4 regions of the Brevibacillus sp. HB1.1 genome follow, and region 3 is predicted to be linked to each of the others. Evidence: riboswitches for the same ligand, from Rfam matches in the RefSeq annotation. Region 3 holds a riboswitch; each other region holds the start of a gene.
The links. Region 3 has a riboswitch for cobalamin ahead of HPY27_RS19995 (ABC transporter substrate-binding protein). Riboswitches for the same ligand answer to the same signal wherever they lie in the genome.

Region 1 (7,971 bases), on a different contig from region 3:
GGAACCGGTATACGCGTAAAAAACGAGATCGCGTGTAAAAATGCATTCATCCTTTGATCCTCCACGGTATCCCCGACAAAACCGCGTAGACGGCGTCCGCTTGTCGCGCACTTCTCTGATTGACATCGCCCAGCACATCCGCGAACCATCTGCCCAAACGACTCAAGGCTACACCGCCCAATCCGACCTCGCTTGTGACGGCAATGACTTTTTGCGGGGAATTATGAACGAGGGACAGCCATGCCTCTGCCTCCTGCAGCAGGGATTGCGTGTGTGAAGGACTTCTCCATTCAGACTCATCCACACTCATCAATCGATTACTCACCCAGGTGGACAGACAATCGATTAAAACCACATCATACTGCTCACTGAATGCGTGGTAATCGGTTAATCGCTCTCCTACCTCCACACAGCCCCATTCCAGCGGACGACGTGCCTGATGCAGCTCGATTCTCTGCTTCATTTCATCATCCCAGGCCTTGCCTGTCGCCACGTACAGGACTCGACTGCCCAACTTCATCGCAAGCTCTTCCGCGTAGCGGCTTTTTCCTGAACGGACACCGCCTGTTACCAGCACCAAGCTCATCGCTGTTCACTTCCTTCCGCATGGACCTCGCGGAGCGCTGCCAGAAGTCTTTCATTTTCCTCTCGTCCACGCACTGCGATTCTCACATCATGTGCCGTCAGACCGGGATACATCGCACAGTTGCGGATCAGAACGCCTTTTTCGCCGAGCCGTGCCTGCAATTGTTCCGCTGGCAATCCTTCTGGTGAGCGCAGCAGCAAAAAGTTTGCCTCCCCCGGCCATACCTGCCAGCCCAACTCACCGCTGATGCAATCGATCAAATACGCACGTTCTGCTTTTATGAGCCTGCGCGTCTGTTCCTCATATGCCTGCTCCTGCAAGCACAGTTCTCCAGCTAAAAGGGCCAGTGCATTCACGCTCCAGCTCACTTGCTTCTGGCGCATCCGCGCAATGACATCTGGATGCGCAATCGCATAACCCAGGCGCAATCCCGGGATCGCGTACATTTTCGTCATCGAGCGCATCAAGATCACACGGGGAAAGCGCTCGAGCTGCGTCGCCAATGTATATTGCCGATCTTCCTCCACAAAATCGAGGAAAGCCTCATCCACGATGAGCCACGTGTTGGTCTTACTCGTCCATTCCGCCATTTGGCGAAGCTCATCCGGTTGATACATGATTCCCGTCGGATTGTTTGGCGACCCGACAAATACGAGATCAGACTGCGTAAAAAGAGTGTGCAGCTCTATAGGATCGGGCTTGTACCCGTTCGCTTCCTTCCCGTAGCAGCCAATGACACGGGCACCATACTGCTCGGAAAGTTGCGCGTATTCCGAAAAGCAAGGATATACCACACCAACCGTTTGCGGCGAAAGACCGAGAATGGCCAGTGCCATCGCCTCCGCTGCACCATTGGCAGGCAGCAACCATTCCTCCGGCACTTGCAGCCGCTTCGCCAGCGCACGCCGAAACACACGATGTCCAGGGTCTGGGTAATGGGCTACAGCAGCCAGCGAATCCAGCAGCATCTCACGAACGCTTGCTGGCATCCCCAGCGGATTAATATTGGCACTGTAATCCAGAAACTGCCCGGGCTCTCGACCAAAGCGCTGCGCTGCGGTCAGCAAGTCTCCGCCATGACCGTACTTCTCTATTACACCTGCGCTTGTCAAAACTCTACCCCCAGCACAGCTGGAATCCCTTCATCGTAGTAATGCTTGATTGGCTTCATCTCTGTCACCAAATCTGCGATGTCCAAAATCTCCTGCTTTGCGGCCCGTCCCGTAATCACGAGGTGAATATGACTTGGCCTATTTTGAATCGCTTCCAACACATCGGACAATGGCAACACATCATCAATCGGGAAGCGGTCAATCGCCAATGCATTATTTAGCTCATCCAAAATGACGACATCGTACGCTCCGGAAGAAAGCTTTTCGCTCGCAAACGCCCAAGCTTCTTTCAATGCCTGACGATGCTCCTCCGGTGTTTTCGTCCATGTGAAGCCGACGCCCATTTGCACAATTTCAATGCCCAATTTATCGAAAATAATCTTTTCTCCGTATGTACGCTCTGGCGACTTGATGAATTGAACCATCAGCACCTTTTTCCCGCGCCCTGTCGCCCGCACAGCCAACCCGACTGCTGCTGTCGTTTTTCCTTTGCCGTCTCCTGTGTAAACGAGGGTCAATCCTCGCTTCTTATCGTTTTTCTCCATCGTGACCACCTCAAAAAGTGACGTATTTTACTCCGCTGTTTCCTCCAAATACTTTCCGAAGCATAAAAAAAGCGCTCTGTTTCCCCCAGTACGTAAGGAAAAACAAAGCGCGGATAGCTGAAAAGCAACAATCCTCACCTCTTCCTTTGACCCGAAGGAAATCAGTGTAAACATAAAAACAGGCAGGTCTCCTGGCTCGAGGATCATCGCTCTTCTTCTCCTTCCCGCTCCCGAATGGGCAGTGGATGGCATGATGCCTTGAAGAACAGCTACTCTCTTACAGTGGCGGGACCGCGTTGGCTTTTCACCAAACTTCCCTTTTAACCTTGCTCCTGCGAATCGGTTTCGCAAAAACAAGGACCTGTTTCTCTTCCATATGTAAATGTCGTTCGTTTCGTTGACAAGCACTTGCTTTAATAATAGCAAAAGCTACCGAGGATTCAAGCAAAAGCTGCTGATTCGTCGCTGGTGACTATTAGCAGAAAATTTAAGATAATGACCGTTTACATGCCTGATGTTTTTCGTTACCCTATTGGCAAAACAATCGAAAGTGGTGTGCAGTCATGCTATTTCCTCCGATTCCAAAAATACCAGACATGGTCCTGCCCAGCCCACTGCCGATCAAGGAATGCGGCGAACCGATGATCCCCCTCTCTTCCCTTTCAGCTCAAATCACAGTCTATCCAGCCTACTACCACAAGGGCTATGCCGGAACACAGCCAGAAGCCTTTTTGCGAGAAGGGGCAGCACACAAGCTCGCCACGGCAGCCGCGCAACTGCCTGTTGGCTACAAGCTCGTCGTGTTGGACGGCTGGCGCTCATTTGAGGTACAGGCATCCTTGTATGATCGTTTCCGTGAAGCCTTGCTATTACAAGGCTGGCAGGAAGGACCCGCCCTCACGGAAGAATTGAGCAAATTCGTCGCTTATCCAACAACAGACCTCTCCAAACCGTCCCCTCACCTATCCGGCGGTGCAGTGGATCTAACTATCGCAGGGCCTGATGGCTGGCTGGAGATGGGGACCGTCTTCGATGATTTCAGTGAACTGGCTTCCACTCGCTATTATGAAGAGCTGGCACAGTCTAAGCAAAAAGACATCGAAATTCGAGACAATCGCCGACTGCTTTATCATTTGATGACGGCTGCCGGATTCGTCAACTATCCGAAAGAATGGTGGCATTTCGAATACGGAACGCGCACTTGGGGACAAAAAACGCAGAAAGAGCCGATTTATGGCGGGGTTTTGTCGATGTAACCACAAATAATCGAGCAAGGCATGAGCCCGGTCGATACCGTACTCATGCCCAGATGGCCGCCCACTCTTCAAACTCAACAAATTCCTGTACCTCTTAGGTCACTGGTATTTCAGAAGATGCTGCTGAAACCAAAAGGCTTTTGTTGTATTCAGGCGACAATACAATATTTGTATAAGTTCCGCGACCTGACACATAGTGATAGGAATGCTCGACGCCTGCTGGGATAAAAATAGCTGCTGGACTCTCAACAGTCTTCTCTTCTTCACCGAGTTGAACATGACACACCAGACCAGTGCCATCAGATGCATCTCCCCAAAAGAGGAAGGCACTGTCACAATGATGCGCATGTCTGTCTACATGTTTTTCAGGAATACCGGACAAATCGCATAATCCAAATATCCTCTGGATCACATAGAATGAGGCTCGCTCATCAACACGCGAATCCATCATAACCCAGCGTATCCCTGGACCGTCACGATGATACTGTAGCTCTGAAGCACCTTTTGGAAACGGCTTTCCTACCTGTAAGGAAACAGGCAGCTTTGGGCTTCCTAGTGGAGGACGCTTTTCTTCGAGAAGCCGTGTTCTTCCAATTGTTTCGGGAGGAAATGGCTCATACGCTTTGGAATTCCTCTTGACGGCTTGGACATGGTAAGCCGATGTATGCGTAAAAGCATTTTGCCCAGCGATAGGGCGCAGTTCGTCCGGTCTATACCCTGTCGTCATACGGATCGCTTGTACAAGCTCGGGAATTCTATCCAAAGAATAACGATGATCATTTCGAAGCTTTTGCAACGCAACAGTAAGCTGGATCAAGTCAGTAATACCAGCTCTTTCGCCGATTCCTAAAATTGTCGCATCAATGACAGAAGCGCCTGCATCAATAGCCGCCAGCGCATTCGCTTGAGCAAGACCAAGATCATTATGCAGATGAACTTCAATTTCGCATCCAAATTCCTCAATGGCACGAGTTACAATTCTTTTGCATGTATCAGGCTCCCATATCCCGACAGTATCTGCCAAACTAATGCGATCTGCGCCTGCCTGCAAAGCAACATGACCTAAGCTGGATATCTTTTCCCACTCTGTCCGTGAAGCGTCTTCAATCGTGAATCTAACCTGTAAGCCAAGCTTTTTTGCTTCGATAACAGCTTGTTGGACTTTCTCTTGTATATAGCTTTCCTGGTGATGACTGAATTTGGTTTGGATAGACAAATCATTAATGGAAGCCCAAATCCCCACCCAGTCTGCTTTGGCGCGCTTTACTGCATGTACTTCTTCAACAGTAGCTCTCGCATGCATTAATATTTGCGCTCGTCTTGCCGATTGAGCCACTTTTCGGCAGATTTCTTCATCCACGGCAGAAATTCCAGGATGGCCCACTTCTATGAGGTCTATCTGATAGCTTTCCAAGAGATGCAGGATGCGAATCTTGTCTTCGCATGTGAAGCGCACGCCTGATTGCTGCTCTCCTTCTCGCAGTGTTGCATCTAAAATTTGAAACGGCTTCATTTCCAGCACATCCTTACGGGTTTACTTCCTTTTTCAGGAATTCGTCTGTTTCACGCAAGAGTTGATCACGATTTTTTTCATACAACACCCAATGTGTTGCATCTTTGATAACCACTTCTTGTTTTGCAGATGCATGGGTCAGCTTATGGAAGAGGGACTTATCGGCAAAAAAGTCCAGATCTCCTCGAATGATCAACACTGGCGTCGTAATTTTCGCTGCATCAAAAATGGGTCTGTCTGTCCAGATGTAATACAGATCTACCAAAGGTCCCATTGGACGGCGGATGGATTGTTCAGGTTGCTTGTTGCTGTTAGGATCAGAGTTTACGAAGACCTTGGATACAGCATTCATTGCCTCACCGGAAACCAGATCACGTTTATCTAGCATCATGTGCCAATGGTGCATGGCCTTGTCAAACTGGACAACCTGGTACGCTGGTAATTGGGGATTGATTTCACCTGGCTTCCCTTTTGCTTCAAATGGAGTTGCCATCAAAGGCAAAGAAAAACCATGCATAACACCATAAAGCACGAGTTTTTCAATATCATCGGAATGTTCAGTCGCGTACATCCCCGCAACAACTCCACCCCAAGACCATCCTACGATACTGATTTTATCTACTTGTCGCGTTTTCTTTATGTGCTGGACGACAGCCTCCAGATCTTTTACCGCCTCAGTAGCACGGACGACAGGAGCATTCTTTACAGGTGGTCGATCCATCTCAACTGGTCGGGTAGAATGCCCAAACCCTCGGAAGTCCATCGCCCATGTGTCGTAACCTTGCTTTGCGTATTCTTCCATCCAGGAGTATCCCGGAACATCAAATGCTTGGGCGGTAGGTACGCTAAACGGTTCAAGAAACAATACAACCTCATTATTGGTGAACTTTTCCTTGTTTTTGGCACTCATATGCCTCACATATAAGGAGACGTCCTGATCGATGCTTGGCACTTTCAGCTCATCCGTTACGATCTCACCGGTTGATTCCACTACGGATTGAGCTTGTGTTGTACTATTTTGATTGGGGGAATCAGGAGTTGAACACCCTTGAACAAGCAGCCCTAAAGATATGACTAGCATAAGAAAATGATTTTTCATTTGATGATTGAGATTCATAGTTTGGCACTTCTTTCAAAGTAGATTTAGAGGGTGCTAGAAATTGAAGATTCTTGACAGCAACGCAATGCATCCTGCTGCAATGATTAAGCCTGCAGGCAACCCATTTGTCAGTAGCACTGCCAAAAGTGTTCCAAGTGTTACGCCTATGAAAACAACCGGTTGATCTGGCAAAATACTTAAGCCTTTTCCCCCGACATAAGAGATGATAAAACCTGCTAAAATGGCTATCGTTGCTTTCCAACTGACCATTTCCTTGCCAAGGGAGATGAAATCATATTTTCCTTTGGCAATCGGAATCAACAAGAATACCATTAGACAAAACAGACCCACATGGAAAATTGGTTTTTGGATTGCATCCATGACAGGCACTGCTTTTAGCAAAGATAATCCGAGCAGCAAGAGGGAAGCGTAGACGAGAACCAGATCCTTTGCCACTAATGACAAGAGGGCGATTACCAGTAAGATAATGGTGGTATGCAACATAGGAGTCCTTATAGTAGCGTGTTATCCCAGCTTCCCTCTGCCGGGGCTTCCACCTGTACCATTTGGACGGAAGCTAAATTGACTTTGACTAGATTGGGAGCAACGGCTGGCAATAGGTCTGGTCTCTGAATGATTAGTTTGAATGCCTCAAAGCTAGCCAATACGCCGACGATATTCGCTACCGGAGCAAGCACTGCCCATGGAGCCTCTCTCTTTACATAGGCATCTGCCCATTCAGGTAAAGCGCCTTGCGATACGGAATACTTTGCACGCTCGTCTTTGATCTGATTAATTTTTTCACGCATCTCTGGCGTGAGAGGCTGTTGATAGGAAGGGTGTCTCATGGCGACCTCATAGGGCAAGGAGTCGGGTGTCATGCACATGACTCCTCCGCGGAAAGGTGGTGTTACCGCAATCCAGATGGAGGGAATACCCATATCGGCTGCTGTTCTATGGATGATTACCCGTGCAACCAGATTATCCGTAGCATCTACAATCACATCTGTATCACCCAGCAGATCATGTGCATTTTCTTCGGTAACAAACTCCCTTGTTACCTTTACTTCCAGCTCTGGATTGATATCGTGAAGTATTTCCTTCGCTACTTCCGCCTTGGGAGAGTTGATTTTGCTGACAAAGCTGAGCATTTGGCGGTTGAGATTACTTTCCTCAAACGAGTCTTGATCGATGACATGTAGCTTCCCTACACCCATCCGGGCGAGTTGAATCAATGTGATTCCTCCCACGCCGCCTGCACCTACCACCGTTACTCTAGCATTTCGCAGTTTGGCTTGCTCCTCACTCGTAATGATTCCGAAATTGCGGGTAAAACTGTTGTTATATAATTCGTTATTTTCTATCAATGACATACAATCATCTCCTTCGTTCTTTCAAAATCGTTATAGTGTTGCATAGTTCCACGTTCCATCAGGGGGAGTTGTCACTTTTACCGGTGTGTCCGTATCTAGATTAATGAGAACTCCTTTGGGTGCACGTGCCAACGGTTCTCTGCCCGTCAAGATTTGCACAGCTTCATGAAAGCTGAAAAGCGCTATGAGATGGGCACGAACTGGTGTAATAATCCAGCCAGCCTTTCCCTCACAAAAATCCTCTGCCCATTCCTTTGGAGCTCCTTCTTTGACAGAGTGCCAAGCCCTGGCTTTTTTTATGTCAGCAATCTCTTGGCGTAACGCCTCATTGGTCAACTTTTCCCCTGCTCCTGGAATGTTCAATGCTGTTTCGTACGAGATGCCGTCTGGAAAAAAGGAAGAGACAAACCCGCGGGTTGGGGGGCTCCCTGACATGCCCACGCTTGGTATGCCCAGCTCACGAGCGGTCCGGTGGATGATGACGCGG
Region 2 (7,971 bases), on a different contig from region 3:
GGACGGTTTTCTCGTATACAAAGCAGAGATCAAAAACAATCACCAAGAATTTGACGTATACGTCGATGCGATGACTGGTGAGGTGTGGCAAACAGTTGACCACGATTACGACGATGATCATGATGACGACAACGACGATCAGTGGAACAAACAACAAGTGAAAATCAGTGTAGAGCAAGCGAAAAAAATCGCTTTGGCTAAAGTGAGCGGCACCATCAAATCCATCAAGCTGGATGAAGACGATAACCACTATGTGTATGAAGTGGAAGTGAAAACGGCTAAAGGACAGGAAGTAGATTTGGAGATTTCCGCTACAACAGGTGCTGTACTGGATGTAGACTGGGACGATTAATCGATTCCGCTATCTTTCTCAACCGACCCATTAATCTGTAAAGGGTCGGTTTTTTTGTGCCAGGGCTTCTAAAAATTCCATTGCTTCTTGAGCCGTAGGTATCTTTCGGACATTCTCTTCGGAAAATTGCTGGGCTTGCGGATAGTTTGTGGAAGCGATTTGTTTTGCGGCTGCCTCTACGTCATAGGGTGTAAAGCGATGTTCGTAGCTATCACCATCAAGCAGTAACCAGTATGCACCTGGTTTGTCGGCAAACGGCATGCCCACACTTCCAGCATTGAGAATACGTAAATCGCCAAGGCGACGTTCAAATTGGACATGTGTATGACCACAGATGACTGTTCGCTGCTGTGTCCCCTCAAAGTAAGTGGCAACGACTGAATCTGATGTACGGGGAGTGAAAATATCTTCATCATTGGTGGGAATGGCGTGGCAGAAAAGGACGTCCTCGTAATCCTCTCGTATTAACGTGTAGGTAAGTGGGAGTTGCACCAGAAAGTCACGATGAGAGCGGCTCAATTGCTCCGCAACCCATGACGTGATTTCCCGCACAGAATCGGACATTTCCAAGGTCAGAGCCTCACCGTCAAAAGTGAGTACGACTTCACGATCACCATTACCTCGGATGAATTGCACAGGTGTATCCAATCACTCTCATTTCACTTCGCCTCCCATTTATTTCCCAATGATCTTCAAAACCTTATTTCCAACGATCCAATTTGAACCTATAATGTATCTTGGGCATATCCTCTAAGCTATGGTATAATTTTGACGCCAAATTACGATTAAGGAGTATGGATGATGGAAAAAAAATTAATCTTCGGTCATAAAAATCCAGACACAGATTCCATTTGTTCAGCACTTGTGTATGCTGACTTGAAAACAAAATTGGGCGCGAATGTAGAGCCTGTTCGCCTGGGTGTAATCAGCAGCGAAACAGCATTTGTGTTGAATTACTTCCAAGTAAAAGAGCCACGCCTCGTAGAAACAGTGGCGAATGAAGTAAATGAAGTCATCCTTGTAGACCACAACGAGCGCCAACAAAGCGCGAATGATATTGAGCAAGTGCAAGTGGTAGAAGTGATCGACCATCACCGTATTGCGAACTTTGAGACGAGCAATCCTCTCTACTTCCGTGCAGAGCCTGTTGGATGCACCACAACCATTTTGAAGAAAATGTACAAAGAAAACGGCGTGGACATTCCAAAAGAGATGGCAGGCTTGATGCTTTCTGCTATCATTTCGGATACGTTGCTGTTGAAATCTCCAACTTGCACGGAGCAAGATGTAGCTGCTGCACACGAGCTGGCTGAAATCGCGGGTGTTGATTTGCAAGCATACGGTCTGGACATGCTCAAAGCGGGAGCAGACCTGAGCGACAAAACAATCGCACAACTGCTCACGTTGGATGCAAAAGAGTTCCAAATGGGTAATGCGAAGGTAGAAATCGCGCAAGTAAATGCGGTGGACGTAAATGATGTACTTGCACGCCAAGGAGAACTGGAAGCGGCTATGAATGCAAACATCGCTGAAAAAGGTTTGGATTTGTTCGTGTTTGTTGTAACGGATATCTTGAATAACGACTCTGTTGCGATCGCTCTCGGCAGCGCAACTCAAGCAGTAGAAAAAGCGTACCAAGTAACATTGGTGGACAACAAAGCTGTTCTGAAGGGCGTTGTCTCCCGTAAGAAGCAAATCGTACCGGTATTGACTGATACATTCCAAGCTCTGTAAGAAACAAAGATGGCTGCCCATGCACAAGTTGCGGGCAGCCATTTTTTATTTTACATGCCTTGGTCAGGGTTGTTGTGCATCTGGAACAAGGTTTGCTGGTTATAAGCATCGTCACTGTAATGGGTGATGGCATGTTTATCTCTCGCTTTGAGACTAAGCAGACCTGTTAATCCCCATCCGGCACCGAGTACCGCTACAATGAAGCCGAAGACATAGAGCATTGAAATCCCCCCTTGTATGGCTTTCTCTATATTTTAGCAAATTATGAAAATAGAGTAACGCTAATTTTTTGATGAAAATGTGTTTGACATTGACGGTCCGTAAATGTGTACGATCAATTTGTCAGGAGGAATGAACATGGAATATACGGTGCAAAAGCTAGGACTCCTGGCGGGTGTCAGCACCCGGACGCTCCGATACTACGATGAAATTGACCTTCTCAAGCCGGCGAGAGTCAATTCGTCAGGGTATCGCATTTACGGACAGCAAGAGGTTGATCGATTGCAGCAAATCCTTTTTTACCGCGAGCTGGGGGTGAGCTTGGAGGAGATCAAGGAGATCCTGGATTCACCAACCTTTGATGCTGAACGGGCACTGCGGGAGCACCGCGAGAAGCTCCTGGAAAGGCGAACGCAATTGGATGCGTTAATCGCCAATGTCGATTTGACATTAGCACAAAGAGAGGGGACCAAAACGATGAGTGACAAACAAAAATTTGAAGGCTTCAAGCAAAAGTTGATTGACGACAACGAGGCCCAGTACGGAGAAGAAATTCGCTCAAAATATGGAAGTGACCAGGTTGACAAATCCAATCTGAAAATCAAAGGAATGACCGAGCAGGAGTACGCTACACTTGAAAAGTTGAATGAAGAACTGCATGAGACGTTGGCGCAGGCTTTTTCGACAGGTGATCCTGCTCATGAATTGGCGCAAAAAGCAGCGGATCTTCACCGTCAATGGCTGAGCTTTTATTGGGACAGCTACAGCAAAGATGCGCACGCAGGTGTTGCCCAGATGTACGTCGAAGACCCGCGCTTCACGGCCTATTACGACAAGGAACAGCCTGGTGTTGCCGAGTTTCTCAAAGATGCAGTGGTCATTTATACGAGTAAGTAAAGAGATTTAAAAAAAGAAGCTGCGAGAGGGCAGCTTCTTTTCGTTTTACTTTTAGTTATCCCCACCTACTGCGGGAAAAAGCTTTTGCCCCAATGGGGTTGGCAATCCATCCATGCTTACTACGTTGTTTTCCTTTTGATAATCAAGCAGTTCTTGCTCGTCTTTCGCCAAGGTCCATTTCTGAAGGGTGTCGCGTTCTTTTGAATAGGAATAGAAAGGGATAGCCCAGCCGCAAGAGGTCTTTACTTCCTGTATGTTGACGGTAATGATTTGACGAGCGCCGGGCAGAAGCGGAAAGTCTTTTACGAGCTCATTCCACCGAGGCGTATCTGGGAGAATAACCGTTCCTTTGCCGAATAGGCGCATGATGAGAGGGGGGCCTTCAAACGCACAGAACATGAGAGTAATCCTGCCATTTTCCTGCAGATGAGCGCTGGTTTCGTTTCCACTTCCAGTCAGGTCTAAATAGGCGACCTCGTTAGGCGATACTATGCGAAAAGAATCGTACCCTTTCGGTGAAAGATTCACGTGACCATTTGTGTCCATTGGAGCAGAGGCAACAAAGAACATCCGTTGCTTCTTGATAAATTTCTCATGCTCAGGTCGTAATTCAGAAAAAAGTTGACCCATTTTTGCACCCCTCCAGATAATGGAATCGATTTTGCTGCCCTCATATTATCATGAAAATATGAAGAATTTGTGTGATTCATCCCCAATCCCTACAAAATAGATGGTAAAGTGTAAATATTCCAACACAATGGCAACGCGAGACTTTTGACAAGGAGGAGTATTTACATGCAAGCAACAGAGCCAATTTACTTAGGGGAACGCATCCATTTAATAGACGGTTTCGATATGGGCTGGGCGGAACGCACGGGGACGTATGTAATCGCGGAAGAGGAGCTCACATTGGTAGAAACAGGACCAAGCCCCTCCGTCCCATACATCAAGGCCGGTCTCGCCAAGCTCGGTTATAAGCCGGAACAAGTCAAATACATCATCGTGACGCACATTCACTTGGATCATGCAGGAGGAGTAGGACTGTTTCTGAAGGATTGTCCGAACGCAAAGGTCGTTGTCCACCCGAAAGGTGCACGTCATCTCATAGATCCGAGCCGACTGATCGCAGGCGCGAGAGCGGTGTATCATGATGATTTTGATCGATTGTTTGATCCGATTGAGGCTGTTCTCGAGGAACGGATTTTGATTCGTGGGGACGGAGATACACTAAAGATCGGAGAGAATTGCGTATTGGAGTTTCTGGATTCGCCAGGGCATGCCAATCATCACTTCAGCATCTACGATCCAGTAAGCCGCGGCATGTTCACAGGTGATACGGCAGGTGTACTCTATCCACAGCTTAAAAAGGATGGCATACACCTCGTGCTGCCATCTACTTCGCCGAATCAGTTTGACCCGGATGCCATGTTAGCGTCTCTAAGCCGTTTTGAAGCGCACAAGCTGAGTCGCATTTACTTTGGTCATTTTGGGATGTCAGAGCAGGTAGATGACGTGTACCGCCAAATACGCGAGTGGCTCCCCGTGTTTGTGGCGGAAGGAAAGACAGCGCTTGTTGCTGGACAATCATACGATGAGCTGTCTCTTACGTTATTTGAACGAGTTTCGGATCATCTACAGTCACAAGGAATCAGCAGTGACCACGAAGTATTCGAAGTACTCAAGCTCGATTTACAAGTATGCTCCATGGGCATTCTCGATTATTTGGACAAACGAGGGAAATAGCCTGCCAAAAGCTTTACATTTGCCTGAACCTTTTGTTCAGGCGTTTTTCATTTTTAGCAGGCAAGAAAGTATTGGCTTATGTGTTTGTCATTCTTTTTTCATCCAAGGAATGCTATGATGTAGGATGAGTCATGGACTGTGACAATTTCAAACGTAACAGCAAATAGGTGCCTCGTCTTTTTAACGAAAAGATCGGGTGAAAAGGGAAGTCGGTGAAAATCCGACGCGGTCCCGCCACTGTAAATCGGCTCGTTCCTCAGCCGTAAGCCAGGAGACCTGCCTGTTTGTTTTAGTGCCTGTTGCCTTCGCGGAAAGGATCGGCCTATTTCAGGAAGCAGACCATCCTGTCTGTTTGCCCTGAGGTGCCGACCCTTTGATTTCCGAATGGAAGCAAGGGTCGATTTTTTTATTGGAAGGAACAGTCAATCAGACATGCAGAAAGGAAGTTCTACATATGAAACGTTCATTGCGATTCATGATCCCACTACTAGTTGCGGCTAGCCTCGCAGGTTGTGCGGGTAACGATAACAGCCAGCCAGCACCAGGGGGACAAACAAGCGCACCGCAAGAGAATACGGCCGAGCAACCTGCAAAACAAACAACGTATCCATTGACCGTTAAGGATGCAACAGGAAAAGAAGTAACCTTTGCAAAAGCTCCTGAGCGAATCGTCTCTACATCACCTGCCGAGACAGAGATTTTGTTCGCATTAGGCTTGGAAGATCGGATCGTAGCTGTCTCAGACTATGATGATTATCCAGATGCGGCGAAGGCAAAACCGAAAATTGGCGGAGTCGTCAAACCAAATGAAGAAGCCATTCTCGCTCAAACGCCGGATATGGTCGTCGGTGGGATTTCGATGGAAAAGCCAGTGGCTGACAAGCTCAAATCTCTCGGAATGCCAGTCTATATTACCCATCCGACAAAGATGGATGACATCCTAAACAATGTTTTGGCGATGGGAGTTATCACGAACACACAGGAACAAGCCGAAAAAGTCGTCGCGCAAATGAAGAAAGACATCGCGTACGTTCAAGAAGCAGTGAAAAATGTAAAACCGGAAGAGAAGAAAAAGGTATACCTGGAATTTTCCCCAGGCTGGACAGTCGGAAAAGGCGAATTCATGGATGAACTCATCACCCTGGCTGGAGCAACAAACATTGCTTCCGACACCGAAGGGTGGAATCCGATCAGTGAAGAAAAGATTTTGCAAAACGATCCAGACGTCATTTTGTATGCGAGCGGAATTACCGATGAAAAGACTGGCATCAAGCTAGAGGATATGATCGCGAAGCGCAATGGCTGGGATAAAATGAAGGCGATTCGTGAAAAACAAATCTTTGGCATGGACCAAAATATTTTGTCTCGCCCTGGTCCGCGTATTACACAAGGCTTAATCGAAGTAGCCAAGGCGATTTACCCTGACTTGGTGAAATAAAATGAAGAAACGATTGTTCATATGGGGAGGAGTTAGTTGTCTCGTCCTTCTGGCATCAATAGTTATCAGCATCTCGATGGGGGCGGCACAACTCCCCATTTCGCAAGTATGGCTCATCCTGCTCCATCAAATCCCTGGCTTGTCTGAGTGGATCACCGTAACGTGGCCGGAGTCATCTGAGCAAATTGTCATGAAGGTTCGTTTTCCACGCGTTGTATTGGCTGTCTTGATTGGCGCCTGCTTGTCACTTGCGGGAGCGGGCTTTCAGGGCGTTTTGCGCAATCCGCTTGCAGATCCGTTTACGATGGGCGTGGCATCGGGTTCTGCTGTCGGAGCAGCCTTCTTGATCCTTTTTGGCTTGCAAATCACCTTTTTGGGTGCATGGAGCACGCCTGTCGTCGCTTTTCTTACAGGATTGCTCAGTTTATGGATCGTACTCGGACTCGCGAATACGCAAGGAAAGCTGCAAACGGAGACCCTGATTTTGTCTGGTGTCGTGGTGCAGGCTTTTCTCGGCTCGCTCGTTTCGTTTATGGTGTCGTTATCCGACCAGACGGTAAATGAGATCGTGTTCTGGCTTATGGGCAGCCTGTCATTTCGAGGGTGGGCCTTTACGTACGTCTTGATTCCGTACTTGGTCATAGGTGGAATGGTGCTTGTGAGCTATGCGCGTTCCTTAAACCTATTTGCGTTGGGGGAGCGGCAGGCTGCGCATCTCGGCGTCCATGTGGATCGAACGAAGTTAGTGGTTCTGGTCGTTTCGACCCTCCTGACTGCAGCGGCGGTTTCTATCGCGGGAATTATTGGGTTCGTTGGCCTGGTGGTACCGCATCTCGTTCGATTGCTGGTTGGTCCTGACCATCGTATTTTACTGCCGATGTCTGCGATCTGCGGTGGTATTTACGTGCTGTGGGCCGACACTCTTGCCAGAATGTTGCTGAGTCCAACAGAAATCCCGCTCGGTGTCGTGACAGCATTTCTGGGAGCACCGTTTTTCGCCTATTTATTGAAGCAAAATAAACGCTTTAGGAAGAGGTAACGTTTGCAATGATCAATGTGCGCAACTTGCAAAAATCGTATCAGGATACGCCTGTTTTGCACGGCATCGATTTTTGCGTGGACAAGGGAGAATTTTTTGGCATCATTGGACCAAATGGAAGCGGAAAATCTACCTTGCTAAAAATAATTTCAGGTGTCATTAAGGCAGATGCAGGAGACATTTTGCTTCAAGAGAAAAAGCTTCATTCCTATCCACGCAAAGAGCTTGCTAAAATACTGGCTGTTCTGGAGCAAGAGGGTCTGCCGCCAGTCGGCTTTCGTGTCCGAGAGGTGTTGGAAATGGGGCGCTTTCCTTACCAAAATTGGCTAGGGGAAGAGAAGCAGGATGTCGCATCGCTCATTGATGAAATCGTACAGATGCTCGGTCTTGAGCATTTGGAAGAGCGCACACTGGATCAGTTGAGTGGTGGGGAAAAGCAGCGCGTAGCTTTGGGGAAGGCATTGATCCAAAGACCTCAGGTGCTGTTGCTCGATGAACCCACGACCTACCTTGATATCGGGTACCAGATTCAACTCATGGACATCGTGC
Region 3 (7,971 bases):
CTCCGCCACTCGTATTGGCGTTTCCCCCACTGCTTAGATACAGATTCGAAAGCGTCGTCTCCGCTGGCGGCCAAGTCTGCGAGGTCTTCCATTCGTTTTCTCCCACCATGTAGTACTCAACACGTGGCTCTTGATCAACGCCATTTTCTACTCCTTTTAAATAGCGGTCAAACCAGCGGAGCTGTGTCACATCCAGATCGTAGCGGATTGCGTTGTTTCCAAAGGGCACATGATGGATTTCTCGCGTCGTATTCGCCTTGTGATACCACGGCCCCAAGATGAGTCTGGCGTGCTCTGGCACATTTCGCGAGATAACCTCCCACGATTCGCTCGTCCCCATCCCGTTGTCGTCATACCAGCCTGATACAAGGGTAGCAGGCACCTTTACCTGATCCGCATGCCGTTTCCAGTCTGACATCGCCCAGAATTCGTCTCCGTCCTGATGTTCCATCCATTTTGTCCAAAACGGAATTTCTTTTCCCAGCACTTTTTGCGGGATTTCCTTGATCGGGCGCACCTTGATGACCTCACTCCAGTCATCTCGGGATAGAGCCGCGACATTTCGCCGCTTCTCTGCCATCATGAAAATCCATGACAGACCACCAAGAATCGTTCCCCCTTTTCGTGGGATGTCCACGTAAGGCGTCCCTACTGTCACGTAGCTAAAAATCGCCTTCAGATGCGGATTGCCGCTAGCGGCCGCAGCCCACTGCACATAGCCCACATACGAGCCGCCGAGCATCCCGATGTTGCCATCCGACCACTCCTGACTCGCGATCCAGTTGAGGCTGTCGTCTCCATCATTGCGCTCGTGAACGAGTGGAATCCACTCTCCCTCGGAATCTTCACGCCCGCGCGTATCCTGAACAACCAGCGCATATCCGCGAGCTACAAAGGGTAAACGGCGAAAAATGCCATCCATTCGTCCATAGGGAGTGCGCATGAAAATCGTTGGAACTCGCTGTCCTTCCGTCAAACCTGCGGGCAGCCAAACCTCGGTCGCCAGACGAATGCCATCTCTCATCTCTACATCATGCCTACCCAAATGATGTACACCGTAGTTAACTTCGGACAACTGAGGGTCCTGCCACATCGTGAGCGGCGTCAAATCCTCCCACCCTGTTTTAGCCAATACAGCGCTATCGCCACGACCTGTCAGCACAAAAGCGATGACTTCGTTCTCACAAATGATCAAGTCAATTGGCTGCGCTGCTTCGCGCACCGCCCATATCCACGCTTGCTTTTGCCCTGCAGGACCTGTACCTTCGATGGACAGGTGACGTTGGTAGTGCCCTCCACTTTCCGGAAACACGACTTGATCGCTCTCCCAGTCGATTTGCTCCCATTCGAGCAGCTTTTGTGCCAGGGTGAGGAGAGGCAACTCGTAGGCTGCTTCCCCTTCAGCCAGTTGTGCAAACAGACCTTTAGCCGCACCACCTGTATCCCAACCTGTGCCCCGATACCAAACTTCCCCATCCTCAAAGCGTATATCAGCTACCTTGATGCCAGATTGATAATAGCCAAAAGAAGCTCGTTTATGCCCAGTCTGTGCCATCCGCCATTCCTCCTGTTATCTGATCTACTTCCACACTTCCTGATACACTCTGAGGAAATTACCACCCAAGATTCCTTCGATTTCTGCATCCGTGTACCCTCGCTTCATTAGCTCACGCGTAATTTCCGGAAGTGACGCATGGCCTTTTACTACATCAAATGGCATCTCTTTGGTTTTGGCAATCTTGTCCAAGGGCAAATATTTCGTCAAATCATCGCACAGGTCAAGGCCTATACCGATGTACCTTGCTCCAACAAGCTTTTTCATATAGTCAACATGATCAATCAGTCTCTCAATAGTTGCGTCAGCGCTGTTAGCCGCTGCAAACATGCTAAACGCATTCAGCCCGACAAGTCCGTCCTTTTCCGCAATCGCTTTGATTTGCTCATCTGTCAGATTGCGCATTGTCGGCACGACTGTTCGGCTGTTGGAATGAGATGCAATCACGGGCTTTTCAGCAATTTCCATCACGTCCCAGAACCCTTCGTCATTCAAATGGCTCACATCGATGACGATGCCCAGCTTTTCCGCTTCCTCGATGAGACGCACACCGAAATCGGTGATGCCCCCTTTTTTTCCTTCGCGAACCGGTGCAAAAAAGCTGCCGTCCCCAACGAAGTTGCGCCGACTCCAGACCAGCCCCATCATCCGTACTCCGAGCTCATAAAAGACACGCAAGAGACTCAGGTCGTTATGCAGTGGCTCTGCCCCTTCCAACGACAGAATGAACGATACTTTTTGCTCCGCTCTTGCCCGCTGCAAATCATCCAGATTTTTCGCGATGACGATGTGCTCGGGAGACTCTGCCGCTTCTGCATGCATAGCGCTGATCTGGTTGAGTGCCTTGCGCAGACTCATCTCCGGTACAAACGCATCCTCTACGAACACTGCTGCTACGATGGAATGCACGCCACCCTGCTGGAACCGTGGCAAATACTCTGTCTCGATCATTTTGGTTCGACCGTATCCACGCTGAATCTCCACATCCATCAGCAGATCAAAATGCCCATCTAGAACGTGAACACCGTCATGAAATTTGCGCGCCTGTTCTCTCGTTACTTCCGTCATACGGGTCATCTCCCATCTTGTTCTATGGATTTTTCTTATCGAGATAGTTGTAAACCGTGAATTTGGATATATCCAACAAATCCGCGACGTATTGCACGGCTCCTTTGATCAAAAAGAGACCCATTTCATCCAACTGGTGGATAAATTGAATCTTCTCTTCTTTTTGCATCAGGGCGATTGGTTTGCCTGTTCGTTTCAGGCAATCGTCTATCATTTGCTCCATTAAAGTCCCGACAGTCGGGGCGAAGTTCTCTTCCGCTTTTTCTGACTCACGCTTGTCTTGGATCACCATCATCGATTCGATGAATGATTGCGCCATTACGAGATGAGTGATATCAAGATTGATGCACAGACTGCCAATGACTTCTCCTTGCTCATCCTTGATGTAAATGGAGCTCGATTTGATCTGTTTGCCTTTGATGGTGTCGTTGCGGTAGTTGAGGTCAAAAGCTTCTTCACTGACCTTCGCCGTACGTAAAGCTTGCAGTGCCAAATTCGTTACCGGCGAACCAATTTGCCTGCCACTGACATGGCCGTTGGAAATGGCAATGATCGATGAGGAAATATCGCCTGTCAGATCATGTAATACCACTTCACAATGCTCGCCAAATGTCCGTGCCAGTCCCTCTACTACCGGAATGTAGCTTGCTAATATCGGATGTACGTTTTTCATATTACCCCTCGTTCACTTCCACAATCATCTCAATTTCGATCGGATTGTTAAACGGAAGAACAGATGTCCCAGCTGCCGCTCTCGCATGCTTACCCGCTTCACCAAAAATTTCGATGAGGAAATCAGAAGCTCCATTAACCACCCGCGGCTGCTCGTAGAAATCAGGGGCGCTGCTGACGAGTGCGAACAGCTTGACAATCCGTGTGATTCGATCCAAATCACCAATCTCGCTTTTCAAAATGGCTAGCAGATTCAGAACCGTGACCTTTGCAGCCTCGTAGCCCTGCTCGATCGTCACATCCGATCCGAGCCTGCCTAGATATATCGGGTTTCCATTTACATAGCACCCAGCACCGGATGTATAAATGACATTGCCAGTCTGTACACATGACACATAGTTCGCCATGGTTGGAGGAACTGGCGGCAACTCATACCCTAACTCTTTTAAACGCTGCTCTACTTTGGACATAAGACCATCACCTCGTCATCAATTTCATCCCTTTCTTTAACCATACTATTCTGTAAATTCTTCTTCAACAATTTTTTGTATGATAAAAAATTTATTTGAAATCCATATACTGTAGCCTTAACAAAAAAGGACGCCGACTAGGCATCCCCTTATGAAAATCACAGAAAACTCAACTCCGCCCCTATCCGTTGGCTCCACTCATTACCTTCTGGATAGATGGTTTCACACGGATCGCTTCCGAGTAGAAATACACATGTCTTTTGCCTGTAATGGGATGGGTCGTCACTTCTGTCTCTACGCCGAAAACATTCCGAATCAGCTGGGGTGTCAAGACTTCCTCCGGCGTCCCTGAGGTAACGATTTCCCCCTCACAGATCACGTACAGACGATCACAGTACATCGCTGCGATATTGAGATCATGCAACGAAGACAAGACCGTAATTCCCAGCGTTTTGACCAGATCCATGACCTGCAATTGGTATCGAACATCCAAATGATTCGTCGGTTCATCAAGGACAAGAAACTCAGCTTGCTGCACCAACGCTCTGGCAATCAGCACCCGCTGCTTCTCCCCACCCGATAAACTGAAAAAGCTGCGATCGGCATATGTATGCATCCCTACCCGCTGTAGCGCATCTTCACAAATTCGAGCGTCTTCTGCGTTATCGGACTGAAACAGCCGTTTATGCGGAGCACGTCCCATATTCACGATTTCGGTTACCGAAAAATCGAATTCAACAGAGGACTCCTGCCGTACTGCCGCCATTCGCTGAGCGTTTTGACGTGAGGTTAACTTATACACGTCGTCGCCATCAAGCGAGATCCATCCCGAACGCGGCTTCAATACGCGATAAATGCTTTTTAGCAATGTGGACTTCCCACTGCCATTCGGCCCGATCAGCCCCACAAACTCTCCAGAGCGCACCTCCAGACTGACGTTGCGAAGGATTTCCTTTTTCTCCAGTTCGACCGATATATTCTCCACCAACAAATTCATCGTTCGCTACCTCCAAAGGAATAAGAACTCCGCAACATCAACCAGATAAAGAATGGACCTCCACACAGCGCTGTCAAAATACCAATTGGCAGCTCTTCCGGTGCAAATGCGAGCCTGGCGACTACATCAACCCAGATTAGAAATATCGCGCCAAATAAAGCGCTGACAGGAAGAACACGTCTGTGATCTGATCCGACCATCACACGGACGATGTGGGGCATCATTAATCCGACAAAACCGATTGATCCCGCGATGGACACGATTACCCCCGTGAGAAGTGCCGTGATCACCAGGAGAAGCTTGCGGAATTGTACCGTATTAACCCCCAATGTCCCCGCTGACTCCTCGCCCATCAGCATCGCATTCAACGAGCGGTATTGGGCCATTAAGACGATGAGACAGATGACGACAATCAATGTAGGAATAGTCAGGTACTCCCATTTCCCGCCAGCCAGACTTCCACTTAACCAAAACAGGACCGTCCCAATTCCATGCTCATTCGGCGCTGAAAAGACAAGGAGACTGGTAATGGCAGACAAGATCGCAGATATCGCAATTCCAGCCATGAGCAGGCGTACTGTGGAGTTTTGTCCTCCGATACGGGATAGCGTAAAAATGAGAATGATTGACACAAGGGAGCCTGTAAAAGCGCCAAAGGATAGCGCATACTGCCCGTACATGCTGAATGCTCCGAATATAATGACCGAGGTAGCTCCAACCGAAGCACCTGAAGATACACCTAACACATACGGGTCAGCCAGGGAGTTGCGAACCAACGACTGGATCGCTACTCCCACGACAGACAGACCTGCGCCGACGATCGCCCCCAAGAGTACACGCGGAAAGCGAATATCCCAAATAATCGTTTGCTCCCCTTTGGACCAATCCACCTCAATCCATTGGGTCAATATCGGAATTTTTGATAAGGCGATTTTCCATACCGTTGTCGGCTTAATCTCCACTGATCCCAAGGTAACTGCGAACGTAATCGAGAGGAAGAGTCCGACCAGTAGAGTAATGATGATATAAGGTAACTTGATCTGTTGCAGTGTTATTCCCTCCCTTAAAAGGGGTGTACTCTATTTGAATTTATCCGGGTAGAGTCCTTCCGCCAAAATTTTTAGCGCAATCGGTGCTCGAACGCCTTCAGAAGCCGCGGACAATGGCAATACCATTAGTCGTTGATTTTTAATCGCCGGGATATCCGCCAGTTCTTTTTTGGTCAAAAGGAAATTGCGTTTTTGCTCAACGGTTCTATCACCGTAGTCTACGATAATAATCACGTCAGGATTGCGACTCACTACTTGTTCCCAACTGACCTCTGCCCAACCCTTTTGAATGTCATCAAAAATGTTCTTACCACCAGCAGTCTTGATTAAGGACGTCATGTAGTTGTTGGCTGCTGTGAATGGTTTATCTTCTCCGTTGTCGTACACGAATACTTTAAGCGGCTCGTCCACTTTGCCAATTTTACTAATCGTTTGATCCAATTCACTCTTCATTTTATTAATCAAATCATTGGCTTTGTCTTCCACACGGAAAATGCGTCCAATATTCGTAATGTCTGCAAACACATCGTCGATTGTCGGGCCAGGCATGCTAGAAGACGCTTGCAGATACGATTTGATGCCGACCTTTTCCAAATCCTGCATCGATCCTACACCCTTTTCGCCGAAGCCGCTTTTCCATCCGGCGTACACGAAGTCTGGGTTCGCTGCCAGCAGCACTTCTTTCGTAGGATACTTGTCAGACAGTACCGGAATCTTGTCGTAATCTGCTTTTAACTCTGGAAGGATTTTATCGTCTAGGTATGCAGTTCCGACCATTTTATCAGCCAGGCCCAATGCCAGCATGATTTCGGTAACGTGTTGGTTCAAAGTCACTGCACGCTCAGGTGCTGTTGGATAGGTCATTTCGATGCCATTATTGGTTAGTGTTACAGGCTTGCTCTCTGCTGCTGGTGCAGCCGTTTGTTCGGTTTTGGCTGGAGCCTGTGTTGTCGTAGTGGAGCCGCATGCCGAAACCAAAAGCATGGCAGCTGTCATGATACCGAAAGCTAGTCCTTTCATTACTGTATGTGGTTTGTTTGTCTTCAACATCTGTAATCCCCTTCTCTGTATGTATATGATGAGTTGAACGAAATCCTCCACAAAAAAAGCACCCCCCATTTCAATCGGGAGGTGCATGACAAACGTAGATATAGCTATAAGCAGGCACAAAGGCGCCGTTTCATAGGCTGTTTCCACATCTGCCCCATCCTCGTGGGTCGATTGTATATGATCGCATGGCAGGTCTCCTGGCTTACGAATCAACACACCCAGCTACCTTCCCATTTTTTGTCTCGCAAAAAACAGTGGCTATTCGCTAGTTGCTCCTCGTTACAGTGGCGGGACCGCGCCGGTTTCTCACCGGACTTCCCTTTTAAGCTGACGGCATATGCCATCTAGCACCATTCGATACGTATTCAATTTTTACGATTTATTCATTCATTGATAGTAGTCAGTTTTTTCGGGAACTGCGTGAGAATTTCAACGCCCGTTTCCGTAACCAATACATCGTCTTCAATCCGCACTCCGCCTACACCTGGCAGATAGATGCCTGGCTCGATCGTAAAGACCATCCCTGGACGAAGCACTTCTTGGTTCTGGCTGTGAACAGATGGATATTCATGTACATCCATCCCAAGTCCATGCCCAAGACGGTGCATGAAGTATTCTCCGTAGCCTTTTGCGGTGATGACATCGCGAGCGGTTTTATCCAAATGCGCAAAAGTCACACCCGGACGAATCTCAGCAATGGCCGCTTCGTTGGCAGCCAATACTGTCTCGTAAATTTCTTGAAGCTGAGCACTGATCTCGCCTACAGCAAAGGTACGGGTAATATCGGATACATATCCGTTGGCTGCTACCCCGATATCAAACAAAAGCAAGTCGCCTTCTTGCACCTGGCGCGTTCCTGGTTTCCCGTGTGGCAGTGCCGACTTCTCCCCTGCCAATACCATGGATGTAAAGGACGGACCTTCGGCACCCAAGCGCTTCATCTGGAATTCCAGCTCAGCTACGATTTCTGTCTCGGTCATGCCTGTCTTGACTTTTTTCAGGGTCTCCCGCAAGGACTCCTCGACCAACTGAACAGCGTGCTTCAAACGCTCCACTTCATCCGCCGATTTGATCAAACGCATTTCACGCAGTGGCTCTTCCACATCCACA
Region 4 (7,971 bases), on a different contig from region 3:
ATGTCACTCACGGCTGTAATGGCTTCGATTCCTTCGTGGACGGATTCACGGATCATTTTGCGTTCCATCACGTTGACGATATTGAGCGATGCCAAATTGCAGCTAATATCGCGACGGATGATATCCATCTCGCCGTAATTGGTGATCGTCGAAGTCTCCTGCAACTGGAAGATTTCCGTGCACAGGTTGGACATTTTCACCGAACCGAGATCTTTCAGTGCATGGTTGTTGTTCGCATTCGTTTTGTTCATGATGTACGGATAGCCCGATTCCATTTGAATCATCGCGATTTTGGTCAACATCTCGCGTGCGCTCATCACGGTCTTTTTCTTGATGCGATCGTTTGCCAAGAGCTCCTCGTACATGTCATCGAGGTCCATATCATCCAGATGCACACCGTATTCTTTGTACACGGAGTACGGAGCAAACACAGTCAATGGCTTATTTTCTTCAGCCAGCTTGTAGAACACGTTTGGTACGATCAGGCCGATGGACAACGTTTTGATGCGTGCTTTTTCATCCGCATTGATCTTTTTGCAATCGAGAAACTCGTTGATATCCCAACCGAAGATGTTGTAGTACGCTGCACCCGAGCCTTTGCGTTGCCCCATTTGATCTGCGTAGGAAAACGCATCTTCCAACAGCTTGAGAACGGGCATGACACCTTTTGCTGCGCCCTCGACGCCTTTGATCGGCTCTCCTCGTCCGCGGAGCTTGGACAAGTTCACGGCCACACCGCCGCCAATTTTGGATAGCTGCATACAAGTTCCCAAAATAAAGTTGATAGAGTTCAGTGAATCATCCATTTCGAGCAAGAAGCAGGAGACCATTTCTCCACGGCGGCTTTTGCCTGCATTCAGGAAGGTTGGTGTCGCTGGTTGCAAGCGTTGATCCATCATGGATACTGTCAAACGCTTAGCGAGCTCAAAGTCACCTTGTCCAAGGGACAGTGCCACAACGGCCACCCGGTCTGGATACTGCTCTAAGTACATCGATTTATCGTTCGTTTTCAACGCGTAATCTTTATAAAATTTGGAGATAGCCATGTACGAAGCAAATTGAAAATCAGCGTCATAGGCCAAACGGTACACTTCATCGACCTGCTCAACAGTGTATGTTTCATAGACGTTTTCATAGAAGTCATTCTCGATCAAATAGTCCATGCGCTCTTTGACACTGCCAAAAGTCATCGTATTGGACTGCACTTCTTCCATGAAGACCGCAACCGCTTCCCGATCCTTTTCCAGTTGATAAAATCCGTCATTGCCACGCTGCATCAGTTCGTTGTTCAATTCAATATGCCGCAATTGCTGCCACCCCACTCGTAAATTGTTCCACGTCACGGCCGGTACCGGACAGTTCAAATTTAGAAATCACCGGAACGCCATATTGGCTCGCGATCGTATCCGCGCTTTTGGCAAAGCTGGTTCCCCAGTTGCGGTTACCGCTGGCGGATACTCCCCGCAGATGGACATGATTTCGCTTCAGGAACGTCGCCACCTTCTCCGGCACTTGTCCGAATCCCGTCGTGTATGTTATCAAAATGAATGGCTCGTCTAGCACCATATCTTGATCAATTTCCACATGTGGCAAATTAATTTTGTTGACGAATCTTCGGACGTTTCCTGTTTTTGAATCATAAGCGATTAGCATGTCCCTCATCCTATCCCCTGCTATTTTTACTCTGTATGTATGTTATTTAGCCAAAGTAAAAGCGCATCCGACGTTTACATGCCGAATGCGCGTGATGACTTCCATCTAGCAATTCGCCAATACGAATTGCGCGCTCGAACACTTCCCTATCTCCCGTAGGTTAAACAGTGCAAGCGGTTAGGCAGGTCTCCTGGCTTTAGGATCATCGCTCCATTTTCACCTTCCCAATCCCTCAAGATCAGTGGCATTCTTTCGCAAATGGAACTCTCTCATTACAGTGGCGGGACCGCGTCGGATTCTCACCGACTTCCCTATTAAGTCTACCAAATCTGGCTGGTAAACACCTCACCGCATCAATATGTAGTTGGTAAAACTTACTTTACCTCAATATATCGTAGGAGTCAAGCTCAGTATGCGCTCTTTTCGAAAACTAACTATTCTCCTTTTTCGGCTATTGCCAATCTCTGGTTCTCGTTCATATAATAGATTTTGTGTGCGTTGGTTAGCGTTGGAAAGATTGGAGAGTAGCCCTCATGAAAAGCACCGACTATCAACCTGTCGTCATTCCTCGTTCTTACAGTAAAATCATGACTTATCAAGAGCGTGACTATCACATTTTTGTAAGTATACCTGCCGATCCCCCTCCGGAATCAGGCTTTCCCGTCATATATTTGCTAGATGGCAACTCTGTTTTTGCAACCATGACCGAAGCGATACGAATACAATCACGTGGCCCTGAACGAACTGGCGTGTATCCTGCTATCGTCGTCGGGATTGGGTATCCAACGGACGGTCCGTACCATCCTGCCCGTTTCTTTGATTACACGTATGAAGTTCCCGTCACAGAGCTTCCTGGCAACCCACAAGGAGCCGACTGGCCTCAGATGGGGGGAGCAGAGCAGTTCCTCACCTTTTTAGAGGAGGACCTCAAGCCGAGTATCGAAAACGACTTCCCCATCGATCGGACGCAACAATCGATTTTTGGACATTCGTTAGGTGGCTTGTTTGTCTTGCATGTACTTTTGTCGAGACCACACGCTTTTCAGCGTTATATAGCTGGCAGTCCTTCGATCCATTGGAATGAGAGCGTACTGCTTGCGAAGGAGAGTCAATTACCGAGCCTGCTGACAGATGACCTCGACGTCCATGCACTCCTCACCATCGGGGAGTTGGAAAACGATGGGCGATTCTTAGTCAAAGAAAAATCTCTGGCGATGATCGAACGATTGTCCTCCATGGGCAAAGGTCAAATCAAGGCTTCCTTTAAAGAATTTGCTGACGAAAATCATTCGTCCGTCTTGCCCGTCTTCATTTGCCAAGGACTCAAATTCGCTACGAAAAAAACTGCCCGCTAATAACGGGCAGTTTTTGTTTATCATGATTCGCTCGCTTACTGCAGAGATAACACTTTGGTGATTTGGGGCAGCTCTTCGATGGCAGATACAATCGTCGGTGTAATCTCTTCATCGGTCACAGAGATAAGCAGGGCATTCTTCCCTTTTTGCTCACGCGATACATTCAACTTGGAAACATTGATTTGATGTTCGGCCAGTTTTCGTGAGACATCATAAATCACACCTGGATAATCGATATGGCGAACCAACAATCCATGGGCACCTGGAGGTATGCGACACGCACAGTAATTGATTTCACTGATGTACACTTCTCTCCAATCTTGCGCCAAGGTGTACTTGTTCGCTCCTACCCGCAACACCGCCAAATGATTCGCATATTCACCGGAGCTATGTTGGACAGGAACCTTCGTCCCTAGTCCTTCCACTAACTGCGTTGCAATTTCCTCTTTATTTTCATGAGCAAGAATACTTAATTGTGCACCCGCTAACTCTGGCTCGAGTCTTTGAATCAGTTCAGCTAGTTCACGCAGTCCAGCATATTGGGTCATGTGTTGCCTTCACTCTCCCAGTCAGGTTTATCCTTGTTTTCACGGCAGAATCCAAGCTTCCGGCTCTTTCTTGATAGAGGATTCGTTATCAGCACGATACCAAGCCGTCAACGTTTGTCCATCTTTCGTATAGTAGATTCGGTAGATGGTATTGCCTTTTCCGCTATTGGTAAAAGGACTTTCCTCCTTCGGAACCGCTGTCACTCCACCCGCAACTACAGCCCCGCCGTTCTCCTTGATGACGTTTTGGATCGTCGCCATATGCTCTTTACCCATGGAGGCCATCCCAAAATAAGAGATGATCGCCAAGAGAACCGCTCCCGCCAAAAACGAAACGATAATCACTTTTGATTTTTTCGTAGCATCCACCGAGTGCTTCCCCCGTCTATCTTAGTTCTCTTTATCAACTAAGCGTACCTTGTCAATCGTACCGCCACCCAAGCACACTTCCCCATCGTAGAAGACGACAGCCTGACCAGGTGTTACTGCTTTTTGCGGCTGGTCAAAAATGACCTCCACGTTTCCGTCCTCCAGCAGGTGAATAGTTACTCCCTGATCTGGCTGGCGATAACGGAATTTCGCTGTACAAGTAAATGTTTCGGAAGGCTTTTTATCACTCGTCCAGCTAACGTTGGTTGCCAAGAGGCTCTTCGAGTACAGACGGATATGATCAGAGCCTTCACCTACGATCAGGACATTACGCTCCAGATCTTTGTCTACAACAAACCAAGGCTGTCCGCTCGTGCCATGACCTCCACCTATTCCTAAGCCTTGTCGTTGACCCAATGTATAGTACATCAGTCCGTCGTGCGTGCCGATGATTGCTCCTTCTACGGTCTCGATATTTCCTGGTTTGGCAGGCAAATAGTTTTGCAGGAACTCACGGAAGTTGCGCTCTCCAATAAAACAGATCCCTGTACTATCCTTCTTTTTCGCTGTATAGAGTCCTGCTTTCTCTGCGATCTCCCTTACTTGAGGTTTCGGGAGATGACCAATCGGGAACATCGTTTTGGAAAGCTGTTCTTGGCCCAATACATTCAAGAAGTAAGTCTGATCCTTGTTGTTGTCAGCGCCACGAATGAGTTTGTATTCGCCATCAATGTGCTTGACCTGCGCGTAATGGCCGGTGGCAATATAATCCGCCCCAAGATCCATGACCTTGGCAAGAAGCTCGCCGAACTTGATTTCACGGTTGCACATGACATCCGGATTCGGTGTACGGCCTCGTTTATATTCATCCAAAAAATACTGGAATACCTTATCCATGTATTCTTTTTCAAAGTTTACCGTGTAATATGGAATGCCGATCTGTTCACAGACGCGCCGGACATCCTGGAAGTCTTCTTCCGCCGTGCAGTGGCCGAATTCATCGGTATCATCCCAGTTTTTCATGAAGATGCCGATGACGTCATATCCCTGTTGCTTAAGCAGGTAAGCCGTCACGGAGGAGTCGACTCCGCCGGACATGCCGACAACGACGCGTGTATCTTCTGGTCGCTTCATAAGTCTTTCTCCTCTTATTCAATTTGTACCATTACAGATTACCATGTTTCGCAAAACAAATCATGTTTTGTTACACTTTTGCCCAATAGAATGAAAAAACGCCTGACGCATAGTTGGCGCCAGACGTTTGGTAGTAAGGTTAAGCCTGCGAAGATTCATCCTTGATTTCCGCGCGATATCCCTCGATGCTTTCTTCACGACGCTGATTTTTCGCTTCGAGGTTTGTTCTTTCCTCCTCGGAAATCTCGCCAGCATTAGCCGCTAGGTAAGCTTCGGACTCACGAATGTTCTCTTCCGTATTAGAAATCATGTTTTGCAGCTTTTCTGCGTTGTCAGAACGGTCATCCGGCTTCGCCATGATCGATACGCCTCCTACAAAGGGTTATATGCAACACCTTTACCATTGTGCGCCAATCATGGTTTCTTTATGTACCCGTGATATAATAGAAGAAACGGATTAAACGAAAAAGAGGGTTTCCCCTATGGCTTCCTTAGATTTGCTGGAAAGAAAGCTGCTTCGGATCATCTCTGATACAGATCCCGTCCGCCTGAAACGACAATGGGTGAAGGGGCAAAAGGTACCTATATCCGAAGTGGAACAGCGCATGCGAATCGATCTACTCTTGCGCAGACTCGACAAGCTACCTGAGACCAAGCGCCAAGAAGTGCTTGCGCTACTCAAATGGTTTAACTGGTAGAGATTAGCGGATGGACGTTCCCAGACGCCACTGGCCGTCTATCCGATTCAATTGCTTCATATCCACAATTGCATCTTGATTCAGCGGTCCATAGATGTGCGGATACAGCAATCCATCCTTCGCTGCCTCGTATTTGACTTCCGAAGTCGTTTTGGTTTCATCGACAACGAGTACATACAACTCCTCGTCAAACTGTGCGTAGACGCGGTTTGCTACCTTTTCAAGCAGCTCGTCCCCTTTTGTCGCGTGAATAAAGCCTTCCTGCTCGTAATCGCGCGGTAAGTAGTGATCCTTGTCCATCCACTTTTCCCAATATGTTTTTGGTACCATGCAGTAAATGATAGAGTCTTGCATGTTTCTCCTCCAAATTTGATTATTTTTTTGGCATTGCTTTGTTCAGGTGACGCATAGCTTTATCATAGAACATCTGGTCCATCTGCCCTTGATCATATCGCCATTGAATGAAGTTACGCAGAGAGTGCAAATCCACCCAAGCATCCTTCGCTTGCGGATTGCGGCCAGGTACGTCTCCTGTTATTTCACCCTCGTAGACAAGCTTCGCCATCTCGGTTGGGTGCATGCCGATCTGATAAGCGATTTGGTGTAATGCGATTTTCATGGAACCTCCCCTTGCTTTCGCATGGATACATCTTATCTTCCGTCTATTGTGCCAGTCTTTTCGAATGATGCCAAGCCCCTAGCACTACTCCCAAAGGTTGTACCTTCCTCCCTTACGTTTTGCTACAATGAACACAGTATTACAAGGAAGGGGCAGTATCCCATCATGTCAAAACAACGAGATCAACTACAAAAGAGATGGTTCCAGCGAAAACGCATCTGGATTCCCCTGCTTATCATCGCATTCCTGTTTCTGGGTAACAGCTCTTATCTTGCAAAAGAGCCAGAAGGGGAGCCTTTTTTACTTGCTCACCGCGGGATGGCACAAACCTTTCATATGGAGAACATCACCAATGAAACTTGTACGGCAGAACGGATTTATCCACCGGAACACCCGTACCTGGAAAATACGATTCCTTCCATGAAAGCCGCTTTTGATGCAGGCGCGGACATCGTCGAGCTCGACGTGCAATGGACCAAAGACAATCGATTCGCCGTGTTTCATGACTGGACGCTCGACTGTCGGACAAATGGAACCGGTGTGACGAGAGATTATACCTTGACCGAATTACAACAGTTCGACATTGGCTACAATTACACAGCGGATGAAGGGAAAACCTTTCCCTTCCGTGGAAAAGGGATTGGTATGATGCCCTCTCTCGATGATGTGCTACAAACTTTCCCTGATCGCTCCCTGCTTATTCATATCAAAAGCAATGACCCACTTGAGGGGAAAGCGTTGGCGGATGTTTTGGCAGCATTGCCCGCTGAACGATTGGCACAGCTTTCTGTTTATGGCGGTGACAAGCCAATCGAGATACTGAAACAACAAATGCCAGAGCTGCGTGTCATGTCCAAAGCATCACTAAAAAGCTGCCTCATTCCATACATGGCAGTAGGGTGGTCCGGCTATGTGCCCGATGCCTGTTCACAGACTCAACTACATATTCCTGATCAGATCGCCCCTTGGCTCTGGGGTTGGCCGAATCGTTTCATGGCAAGAATGGAAGCAAAAGACACCCGCGTGATCTTAGTCGCAGGCAGTGGAGATGTGTCGCAAGGCTTTGATGTTCCGACTGATTTAAAACGAGTGCCCGCAAGCTTTACAGGGGGCATATGGACGAACCGGATTGATCTGATCGGTCCAGCCTTTCACGAAAACGTAGAAAAATAATGAAACGATTCTCTAACATATTCGTATATACTTATACGGAATAGACTTCCAACCTAACTAGGAGTGATTGATATGCTCAAGAAGCTTTTGAAAAATTTACTCGGTAATCACTCATCTTCGCACAAGTACCGGAAATACAGCAGCAGCGATTACAAACATCGCAGAAAATACAGCTCTAGTAGTAATCGGTACGGACATTCCCATCACGGCAGCTCTCATTATAAAAGAAAGCGTTCCAGCCGTAGCTTCTTCAGTAGTTAAACAATTGTTTAACAAATGAGCTGACAACAAAACTCCGCTAAGCGCTAGCGGAGTTTTTTCATTTAACGAGACATGATTTCTACGAAACGATCAAGTGGTAATGCATGTACGGTTCTGTTTTTCTGGCCTTGTATCGTTTCCGCCATCAACATGGAGTTCAG

Region 1: another riboswitch for cobalamin. It lies ahead of cobO (cob(I)yrinic acid a,c-diamide adenosyltransferase); the one in region 3 lies ahead of HPY27_RS19995 (ABC transporter substrate-binding protein).
Region 2: another riboswitch for cobalamin. It lies ahead of HPY27_RS04170 (ABC transporter substrate-binding protein); the one in region 3 lies ahead of HPY27_RS19995 (ABC transporter substrate-binding protein).
Region 4: another riboswitch for cobalamin. It lies ahead of nrdI (class Ib ribonucleoside-diphosphate reductase assembly flavoprotein NrdI); the one in region 3 lies ahead of HPY27_RS19995 (ABC transporter substrate-binding protein).

What each region holds. Positions count from the first base shown of each region.
Region 1 is NZ_JABMIV010000005.1:143,329-151,299, reverse strand. Features, by position in the region: gene cobS (adenosylcobinamide-GDP ribazoletransferase) at 1-50, opposite strand, end outside; gene cobU (bifunctional adenosylcobinamide kinase/adenosylcobinamide-phosphate guanylyltransferase) at 47-586, opposite strand; gene cobD (threonine-phosphate decarboxylase CobD) at 583-1,698, opposite strand; gene cobO (cob(I)yrinic acid a,c-diamide adenosyltransferase) at 1,695-2,243, opposite strand; cobalamin riboswitch at 2,408-2,623, opposite strand; gene HPY27_RS15445 (M15 family metallopeptidase) at 2,807-3,499, shown strand; gene HPY27_RS15440 (LeuA family protein) at 3,594-5,012, opposite strand; gene HPY27_RS15435 (alpha/beta hydrolase) at 5,026-6,129, opposite strand; gene HPY27_RS15430 (DUF441 domain-containing protein) at 6,166-6,615, opposite strand; gene HPY27_RS15425 (HesA/MoeB/ThiF family protein) at 6,624-7,484, opposite strand; gene HPY27_RS15420 (HesA/MoeB/ThiF family protein) at 7,515-7,971, opposite strand, start outside.
Region 2 is NZ_JABMIV010000001.1:841,811-849,781, reverse strand. Features, by position in the region: gene HPY27_RS04205 (PepSY domain-containing protein) at 1-352, shown strand, start outside; gene HPY27_RS04200 (metallophosphoesterase family protein) at 383-988, opposite strand; gene HPY27_RS04195 (manganese-dependent inorganic pyrophosphatase) at 1,154-2,086, shown strand; gene HPY27_RS04190 (hypothetical protein) at 2,137-2,307, opposite strand; gene HPY27_RS04185 (MerR family transcriptional regulator) at 2,444-3,202, shown strand; gene HPY27_RS04180 (pyridoxamine 5'-phosphate oxidase family protein) at 3,254-3,832, opposite strand; gene HPY27_RS04175 (MBL fold metallo-hydrolase) at 3,998-4,945, shown strand; cobalamin riboswitch at 5,094-5,243, shown strand; gene HPY27_RS04170 (ABC transporter substrate-binding protein) at 5,400-6,383, shown strand; gene HPY27_RS04165 (FecCD family ABC transporter permease) at 6,385-7,422, shown strand; gene HPY27_RS04160 (ABC transporter ATP-binding protein) at 7,431-7,971, shown strand, end outside.
Region 3 is NZ_JABMIV010000008.1:66,314-74,284, forward strand. Features, by position in the region: gene HPY27_RS19965 (CocE/NonD family hydrolase) at 1-1,555, opposite strand, end outside; gene HPY27_RS19970 (dipeptidase) at 1,580-2,623, opposite strand; gene HPY27_RS19975 (helix-turn-helix transcriptional regulator) at 2,646-3,296, opposite strand; gene HPY27_RS19980 (RidA family protein) at 3,298-3,765, opposite strand; gene HPY27_RS19985 (heme ABC transporter ATP-binding protein) at 3,947-4,762, opposite strand; gene HPY27_RS19990 (FecCD family ABC transporter permease) at 4,759-5,817, opposite strand; gene HPY27_RS19995 (ABC transporter substrate-binding protein) at 5,842-6,861, opposite strand; cobalamin riboswitch at 7,032-7,231, opposite strand; gene HPY27_RS20000 (M24 family metallopeptidase) at 7,245-7,971, opposite strand, start outside.
Region 4 is NZ_JABMIV010000001.1:65,450-73,420, forward strand. Features, by position in the region: gene nrdE (class 1b ribonucleoside-diphosphate reductase subunit alpha) at 1-1,307, opposite strand, end outside; gene nrdI (class Ib ribonucleoside-diphosphate reductase assembly flavoprotein NrdI) at 1,294-1,653, opposite strand; cobalamin riboswitch at 1,817-2,016, opposite strand; gene HPY27_RS00305 (alpha/beta hydrolase) at 2,187-3,008, shown strand; gene HPY27_RS00310 (ACT domain-containing protein) at 3,044-3,556, opposite strand; gene HPY27_RS00315 (hypothetical protein) at 3,596-3,925, opposite strand; gene mnmA (tRNA 2-thiouridine(34) synthase MnmA) at 3,947-5,059, opposite strand; gene tlp (small acid-soluble spore protein Tlp) at 5,199-5,417, opposite strand; gene HPY27_RS00330 (hypothetical protein) at 5,542-5,757, shown strand; gene HPY27_RS00335 (DUF952 domain-containing protein) at 5,761-6,111, opposite strand; gene HPY27_RS00340 (hypothetical protein) at 6,131-6,376, opposite strand; gene HPY27_RS00345 (glycerophosphodiester phosphodiesterase family protein) at 6,542-7,549, shown strand; gene HPY27_RS00350 (hypothetical protein) at 7,622-7,810, shown strand; gene HPY27_RS00355 (P1 family peptidase) at 7,873-7,971, opposite strand, start outside.